4 regions of the Marinomonas sp. NPDC078689 genome follow, and region 3 is predicted to be linked to each of the others. Evidence: predicted binding sites of a transcription regulator. Region 3 holds the regulator's gene; each other region holds the start of a gene.
What was found. Region 3 encodes sigma-54, which starts transcription at its own class of promoters, with help from an activator protein. Its sites were predicted from a motif close to TGGCACNNNNNTTGCTNT; they were not measured.
Positions count from the first base shown of each region.

Region 1: a site for sigma-54 is predicted at 1,085-1,102, ahead of ACIGBN_RS01125 (circularly permuted type 2 ATP-grasp protein). Genes of this name have one in related genera too.
Region 2: a site for sigma-54 is predicted at 824-841, ahead of hmpA (NO-inducible flavohemoprotein). Genes of this name have one in related genera too.
Region 4: a site for sigma-54 is predicted at 1,164-1,181, ahead of ACIGBN_RS08610 (HAD-IIB family hydrolase). Genes of this name have one in related genera too.

Region 1 is NZ_JBITUJ010000001.1:260,973-263,178, forward strand. Features, by position in the region: gene ACIGBN_RS01125 (circularly permuted type 2 ATP-grasp protein) at 1-904, opposite strand, end outside; gene ACIGBN_RS01130 (FAD-dependent oxidoreductase) at 1,261-2,206, shown strand, end outside.
Region 2 is NZ_JBITUJ010000005.1:210,595-212,800, forward strand. Features, by position in the region: gene hmpA (NO-inducible flavohemoprotein) at 1-770, opposite strand, end outside; gene norR (nitric oxide reductase transcriptional regulator NorR) at 980-2,206, shown strand, end outside.
Region 3 is NZ_JBITUJ010000002.1:81,133-83,338, reverse strand. Features, by position in the region: gene ACIGBN_RS03545 (PTS sugar transporter subunit IIA) at 1-51, opposite strand, end outside; gene ACIGBN_RS03540 (RNA polymerase factor sigma-54) at 70-1,548, opposite strand; gene lptB (LPS export ABC transporter ATP-binding protein) at 1,624-2,206, opposite strand, start outside.
Region 4 is NZ_JBITUJ010000004.1:37,403-39,608, forward strand. Features, by position in the region: gene ACIGBN_RS08605 (DMT family transporter) at 196-1,086, opposite strand; gene ACIGBN_RS08610 (HAD-IIB family hydrolase) at 1,333-2,154, shown strand.

The sequences.
Region 1 (2,206 bases), on a different contig from region 3:
CGCCCAATACGGATTCCGAATCAAACACGTCTGGGTCGAGAAATAAATCATCAATACGACGGTAAATAACGTCGACACGCTCAGGCCCATTAATGGTTTTCATGTAGACACAGTCGTCTTCTTCATCAACAAATAGATCACTGCCTTCCACCAGTTCTGCGCCCATTTGTTGTGCTAAGAAAGCGTGTTCAAAATACGCTGAGTTATAGATACCTGGGGTGAGTACGACAATTTCTGGGTTTTCTATGTCCCGTGGCGACAGCGCCGCTAAGGTATCAAAAAGGTGAGAGGTGTAAGAGCCAACAGGAAGAATGTCGTCGTTTTCAAATAGCTCAGGCAATACACGTTTTGTGATCGCGCGGTTTTCTAACATGTAAGAAACGCCAGAAGGAACGCGTAAATTGTCTTCTAACACATAAAAGTCGCCGACGTCGTCGCGCACTAAGTCAGTACCACAAATGTGCGCCCAAACGCCGAAAGCAGGTGACACGCCGACGCATTCTGGTCTGAAGTTTTTTGAATCTTTAATGATGTGGGCGGGGATAATGCCGTCTTTGATGACATTTTGGTCGTGGTAGAGGTCGTCGATGAATAAGTTAAGGGCTTTTAGGCGTTGTTTTAAGCCCGCTTCTGCAATGCGCCACTCTGACGCTTCAATGGTGCGAGGAACAATGTCAAAAGGCCAAGCTCTGTCGATGTTTCCTTCTTCGGTATAAACAGTAAAGCTTATGCCCATTTCTTGGATAGTGGCTTCGGCAGTGAGCCTGCGCTTTTCTAACTCTTCTTCGGATAAACTGTTTAAATAATTCAGTAGTTGTTCGGCTGGTGCTCTTGGCTTTCCTTGTGGGTCTATTAGTTCATCAAAAAAATCTTTTGATTGATATTGGCTACTCAAACTGTCCATTTACACCTCGCTTTATTATTAGCTTTTGGGCTTTGATCTTAAAAATGGTGCGATTCCTTGCACTTGTTGGCCTAGCGCGCCCCCTTTTTCAGAGGCTTATTTGTTATGCTTACGCGTTATAGAATTAATAATAACCGTACTGATAATCTGACATTAGCGCGCTAATTAGGCAAATGAAATACAGCAAGTATTGCGCCAGAGTGTGTTTTTTTAAGAGAAATAATCGAATGACTATGACTTGGCGTGATTAAGCGCAAGACATTATTGGACTAAGGTCGTTACTATTTCTTTATTGGTTGGAATCTAGCTAAACAACGTCAGAGAGCAAATTAATCTGGCCGTAATAGGAAAATATCGTGAATAAGGCAAAGCAAGTCGCTATCGCAGGGGCTGGAATCGGTGGACTGAGCGCCGCATTGGCGTTGGCAAAGACAGGTCATAAGGTCACTATCTTTGAACAAGCCAGTCAACTTGGTGAAGTGGGAGCAGGCTTGCAAATGAGCCCGAACGCCATGAAGGTGTTGCGTTACTTAGGGGTAGAAGACGCCTTACGTGCGTTTGCTTTTGTGCCACAGCATGCCTGTATACGACATTTCAAAAGCGGCGATTATTACCTTAAAAGCCCATTAGGGGCGTCGTCGGAAGCGCGTTATGGGGCGCCTTATTGGCATTTACACCGTGCTGATTTGCATAAAGTACTGCTTGCTGCCTGCGAAAAGGTCGGTGTGACGCTGGTGTTAGGCCGCAGTGTGGAAAGTTATCTTGAACAAGATGATCAAGTCATTGTCATGTTGGCGGACAAATCACAACACAGGGCGGATTTATTGATTGGCGCTGACGGCATTCGTTCCGTGATTCGAGAGCAGATGTTAGGAAAAGAGTCGCCGACCTTTATGAAACAGGTGGCGTGGCGTGGTGTGATTCCTGTTAGCGAACTTGATGGCGTGACCATTCAACCTGATGCGTGTGTGTGGGTGGGGCCAAAGCGTCACCTAGTGACTTATTACTTACGTGGCGGTGAATGGGTGAATTTTGTTGCGGTGGAGGAACGAGATGATTGGCACCAAGAATCTTGGCGTGAAGAGGGCGACATCAACGAGCTGAGAGCCGCTTTTGCTGGCTGGCATCCAGAGGTGAGTGGTCTATTGGCGAAAGCGCAGAGTACTTTTTTGTGGGCGTTAAATGGCCGTGAAGCCTTGTCGACTTGGCATCAAGGCCGAGTCGTGTTGCTCGGCGATGCTTGCCACCCTATGTTGCCTTTTATGGCGCAAGGGGCCGCGATGGCGATTGAAGATGCTTATG
Region 2 (2,206 bases), on a different contig from region 3:
TCACCCGCTGGTGGCATGGCTTCGACAATGTCGCCGACATTGATGTGATCGTGTAAGTAGTTAGACATGACGCCTGCCATATCATCGCTGCCTTCACGTTTAACGCTAATGCGGTAGCTTTTGCCGTTGGCAGTAGTAGACAAAGAATACTGACGAATCTCTTCGTACTGGTTGCCTTTAGGGTGAACTTTAATGCCAAGGTACTGACCTGGTGTGTAATCGATCACTGCTTTACCATCGACAGGCTCTAACACAAAGCTAGTTACCAATTCAGACTCTGGGGTTTTAGACGCCACGCGGAACTGACGGAAATCTTTCCAGCCACCGGTTTCTGCGGCATTTTTCTCGTACAAATCGCCTTCCACTTTGATGAAGATTTCAGCCAATTGACCGTAGGCGGCGACCCAAGCTTCTTCTACGTCTTGAGTGAAGGCTTCAGGAGCAAGTTCACGCAAGGTCTCAATCAAGTGATGACCAACAATGTCGTATTGGTCTGGTTGGATGTTGAAACTTGTGTGTTTGTGAGCAATGCGCATAACGGCGCTTGTGAGCACTTCTAAGTTGTCGATATGTGTGGCGTAAGCGGCAATCGCATTGAACAAGGCAGCAGGTTGGCGGCCTGTTTTTTGGTTGGTCATGTTAAACACATCGTTTAGCTCTGGGTTGTGTTTAAACATACGTTTGTAAAAATGCTCAGTAATGGCTGGTCCGGCAGAGGCGAGTAATGGGATAGTCGCTTTTACTGTATCTATGTGTTTCTGCGATAGCATTGTGGTGCTCCTTTCTACTGAAATGTCGTCGTTAAATATCAATTACTCCTTCTATTGCGAAAGGCGTGCCAATAAAATAAATTCATATATTTCAATGTTTTACGATTTTATATTTTAAAAGTGAGTCATTTAGACCTAAATAAAAATAGGTCATTTAGTTTCTTCTGTGTCAAAATGACTCAAGATTAATGGGTTGATAGGGAAAAAGAATGAATCAGGTGTCCAACAATGCCTTGCTGAGTTTTGCCCTCGATTTGGCGAGTGCAGTCACACAGACTAATCGATTTGAACAGCTAGTGTATGCGGTTCGAGCAACGATTAATTGTGATGCTGTGGTGCTATTGATACATCATCATGGTGTGTTGACACCGATAGCTCAACGGGGGTTGTCGGAAGACCTAATGGGGCGTCGTTTTACCATTGCAGAGCACCCACGCTTGCGTGAAATCTGTGCGGGTCATTATCCGGTTCGATTTCCTGCTGATTCCGCTTTGCCCGACCCTTATGATGGCATGGTGCTTGGTCACGATGAGCATCTGCGGGTGCATTCTTGTATGGGTGTGCCTTTGTACTTGGATGGCACTCTGATTGGCGTGGTGACGTTAGACAGCATTACTCCGAATGTGTTTGATGATATTGATTCGCGAGCGCTTGAAATCATTGGCACCATGGCGGCGATGACGTTGAATACTGCGATTTTAATGGAGCAGCTAGAAGCAAAGTCACAACGAGCAGAGCATGCTTTGCAAGCGATGAACGAGCAGTCAAGAGTCAACGATGGCCATGAAATGATCGGTCAAAGTGATGTTATGAAAACGCTTTATCAAGCGATTAAGTTGGTTGCTCCTTCTGATTTTGCCATTTTGATTGAAGGTGAAACCGGGGTTGGTAAAGAGCTGGTCGCGCGCGCTTTGCATCATGCTTCCAATCGCAGCAATTTGCCCATGGTGTATGTGAATTGTGCCGCTATCCCGCAGAATTTGATTGAAAGTGAGCTGTTCGGACACGTAAAAGGCGCGTTCACCGGCGCCGATCGTGATCGCGAAGGCAAGTTTGTCTTAGCGGATGGAGGCACCCTCTTTCTCGATGAGATTGGAGAGCTGCCACTAGAAGTTCAAGGCAGTTTGTTAAGAGCGATTCAAAACCAAGAGATACAAGCGGTAGGTAAGGACGATATTCGCAAAGTCGACGTTCGTATTATCGCGGCGACCAACCGACGACTAGAGCAAGAAGTGGCAGAGCATCGTTTTCGCTCAGACCTTTTTCATCGACTTAGCGTTTTTCCTATTCAAGTGCCTTCATTAAAAGAACGGCAAGGTGACATTCCTCTATTAGCGGGCTTTTTTGCCGAAAGTTTTCGCCGCAAACTCGGACTTCAACAGCTGACGTTGTCGGCCGCCGCCATCTCCTTGTTAGAAGCGTACCATTGGCCTGGA
Region 3 (2,206 bases):
GTCTTGTTTTGCAAAGACAAGGTCTGCTTTTATTAATGATTTTAATGGCATAAGAAGTAGTTGTCCGTATTAAATCAATCGTTTTCGTTCATTAGAAGGAGGAATGTTCATTGCCTCACGGTACTTTGCAACAGTTCGTCGTGCTACTTGTATGCCTTGGTCCGCTAAAATAGTGGCTAGCTTGTTGTCACTCAAGGGCTTTTTGGCGGGTTCTTCTACCACCAATTTTTTGATCATGGCTCTGATTGCTGTCGAAGAGCATTCGCCACCAGAAGCGGTATTAACGTGGCTTGAGAAGAAGTACTTCAGCTCGAAAATACCTTTTGGTGTGTGCATGTACTTTTGTGTCGTCACACGCGAAATGGTGGACTCGTGCATGCCGACTTCTTCCGCGACATCGTGAAGTACCATGGGTTTCATGGCTTCTTCACCAAGTTCAAAGAAGTCGATTTGGCGATTTACGATACAGCTGGCCACTTTGAGTAGGGTCTCGTTGCGGCTTTGTAGGCTTTTCATAAACCACTTGGCTTCTTGCAAGGAGTTTTTGATGTAGGTGACGTCTTCTGAGGTGGAGGCTGTTGCGGCCATCGCAGAATAAGTTTCGTTGATCTTGACGGGCGGTAACGCGTCGTTATTTAGCTCAACTTGCCAAACCCCATTGCACTTTTTGACAGAGACATCTGGAATAACATAATCCGTATCATCGGCATCAATAATAGAGCCTGGTCGTGGGTTGAGTTGTTGAATCAGATCGACCACTTCCTTCAATGACTCTTCTTTGAGCTTTGTTTTGCGACTTAATTGAGCAAAATCACGGTTGCCTAGTAAAGCCAGATGGTTATCGACTAGGTTGTAGGTACTCTTATAAAGAGGGTGGTCGCGAAAGGCTTCTAATTGCACTAATAGGCAATCGCGTAAGTCGGTTGAACAGGCGCCAGCAGGATCAAAGCGTTGTAGTCTGTGTTGCACTGCCATGACTTCGTCGAGCTCAAGATCTTCAAGTTCGCTGGTTAGCGATTCCCAAATATCTTCAGGCGTAATACTGAGATAGCCGTCTGATTGCACGCATTCAATGATGGCGTAAGCGATTTCAATGTCGCGATCTGACATGTGCGTTAGGTTAAGTTGCCAGATCAAGTGATCTTGAATGCTTTCAGCAGGGGCGTTGCGACTTTCGTAGTCACTGTCGCCTTCATAATTATTGCTGGAGCCGACGCTTGCTGCGGCAGAATTTTGGTAAGTATCGTCCCAATTGCTGTCAATGGAGAGCTCTGCTGGAATACTGTCGGTCCACTCGGACTCAACGCGGGCTTCTTCACTGGCGTTCGCCTCGGTTTTTTTACTGGCTGCCTCTTCCTGTTCTCTCGTTGGCGCTTCTGAATGGGAAAAATCTTCATCATCAATTTCTAAAAGCGGATTGGATTCTAGAAACTCATGGATTTCCTGTTTCAGGTCTAACGTAGAAAGCTGCAGCAACCGAATGGCTTGTTGCAGCTGGGGAGTCATGGTCAGTTGTTGACCGATTTTTAATTGCAGAGACTGCTTCATAAAGAAACACTTCTAATAAGAGGAAATTGGAACGAGTTATGCATACTACTCCCTTTCGGCTGCAAAGATAAGAGGCTATAGACGGAAGTCGTCCCCTAAATAAACCTTTTTTACTTGCTCATTGTTGATCACGGTATCAGCATCACCTGAGGCGATTATTTTCCCATTGCCTACGATATAGGCTTTGTCGCAAATGTCTAATGTTTCGCGTACGTTGTGATCGGTAATCAAAACACCAATGCCGCTTTCTTGCAGGTGTTTTATGATCAGTTTAATGTCGCCAACCGAGATGGGGTCAACCCCAGCAAAAGGTTCATCCAATAGGATGAACTTGGGGTTCATGGCAAGCGCACGCGCTATTTCCACGCGACGACGTTCGCCGCCAGAGAGTGCCATGCCTAAGTTGCTGCGAATGTGGGTGACATGAAACTCGTTTAACAGGCCTTCTAGTCTTTCTTTCTTTTGTTCTTTTGACAGCTCTTTGCGCGTTTCTAAAATGGCGTAAATATTGTCTTCAACGGACATTTTTCTAAAAATAGAGGCTTCTTGTGGTAAGTAGCCAATGCCTTTTTGCGCCCGCGTATGCATGGCGTTTTTGGTGATGTCTTGCCCGTCGATGAAGATGCCGCCGGCGTCATTCGCGACCATGCCAACTATC
Region 4 (2,206 bases), on a different contig from region 3:
GATACAGAAAACCAAAAACAGAAAAAACAAAAAAGAGAAGCCTCCATCGCTTCTCTTTTTTTAGATCAACAAACGCGGTCACCCCGCGTTCAAAAACACCTTCAAGCAACGCCCGTTAAAAGACAATTCTGATGCAGAATACACGTCTAAATTGGCGCAAAAATAAAATTACGCACAACAAAGGTGCGTTTAATTCTATTTTCTCTTACCAATCAAGACGATCAACACACCGCCCAATACCGCTGCCGACGCTAGAATCAAGTGCAAGGTAACGGCCTCATTCGCAAATATGACGCCACCCAAGGTTGCCAGTATTGGCACCAAGAGTTGTAAAACGGCCGCGACAGACGCACTCATGTGTGCCAACACCGCATACCAGATGGCGTAACCCATACCAGACATAAGCGCACCGGAAGCGACGGCTAACCAAAACCCTTGTAACGTGATGTCCAACTGAAAGCCAACAAAAACCAGCGCTATTAATAACAGTGGCAAGGTTCGAATAAAATTAGAAGTGGTTGCAAACAACGCCTTGCTGACTTTTTTGCCATGCCAGGTATAAATCCCCCAAGCCACACCGGCCAATGCCATTAACACAAAGCCAACAGCAGACGGTGTAGAGAGCGTCGGTAACACCAAATAAACAAAGCCAGAAAAGGCCACCGCGAGCCCCAGCCATTCTAGCCATTTCATGCGATGTCCGTTTATAAAAGACAATAAAATCAAGGTGATCTGCACAGCCCCAAACAAAATGAGCGCACCTACGCCGGTGGCCAATGACACATAGGCGTAGGAAAAGCCCAACGCGTAAATAAACAACGCCGTTGCCGATGACCAGTTACCAGATTGCCACACTTGTTTGAGTCGCGATGGGACCTCTGCCGTGTCACGACTGTCCCGATAAAGCAGGCATAAAATCAGCAGCATTAAGGCACCGCTTATCAGTCTAACCAGGGTAAAAGAGGTTGGATCAATCAATGCTCCCGCGTCATTTTGCACCAATGCCAAGCGGCATAGAATAGAGTTTGCCGCGAAAGCGACTAACGCCAAAAAAGTAGAAAAAGTCAGTTTTAAATTCATTGTCATACGTTTGTTCAATTAAAGCGTTAGTGTAAAAGCAGGAGCTCAAGAAGGAACTCTGATGAAAGCGTACTTTCACTGACTGGCACCAGTTTTGCAAGATCAATGAATAATCTTTCACCGAATAGTTTGAGTGAAACAGCAACGAACAATAGACCCTGTAAGTTGCACAGCTAATTAGGAGGTACAAGATCATTTAATCGTCGCGAAGCATATCATCGCCTTTTGCGCCTTTGAATAGATCCCACACTGATGACTCGTCTTTTAGTATTTTCAGATCTTGATGGCACCTTACTTGACCATCACACTTACAGTTTTCAGCCGGCGTTACAGGCTTTTCAAGCGCTCAAGACCTTTACTATCCCTTGTATTTTAAACACCAGTAAAACCTACGCTGAACTCACCCAATTACGAAACGAACTTAATCATCAAGACCCATTTATCGTCGAAAACGGGGCCGCCGTTTATATTCCCAAACACCTTGGATTACCTGTCGATGCGTCAATGGAAGATCATGGAGACTATTGGCTTAAATCCTTCGGTCCAAAGCGCCAAACCCTGATCGATTTGATCAGCGAATACAAAACACACTACCGTTTTCAAAGTTTCTGCGACATGCAGGCGCAAAACATCGTCGATTTAACCGGGCTCTCCGAAGCCAATGCGCAACTCGCCATGCAGCGGGAATTCACCGAGCCCATGGTCTGGCAAGATTCGAACATTGCTCTCAACACTCTCAAACAAGCCCTTGAGCCACAAGGTGTTCAACTTCAAAAAGGCGGACGCTTTATTCATTTAATGGGCAGCGACTGCGACAAAGCCCGCGCCATGCTGTGGCTAAGTGCCCGTTACGAGACCCATTTCCAAGAAGCGGTTACCACCATGGCTTTAGGGGACGGTGACAATGACGTTGGCATGCTCAGTAAAGCAGATATTCCAGTGGTAATTCGCTCCCCTGTCCACGCGCCACCGGAAGTACCCTATCGCCATGACGCTTGGTTAACCGATGGCTATGGCCCCGAAGGCTGGGCTCAAGCCATTGATAAAGCACTAATAAAACAAGGCATTTTGTAGGCAGCTGGCGTACTCCAGCGAAAAAAACAGGACAGTGACAATTTTAGAAATA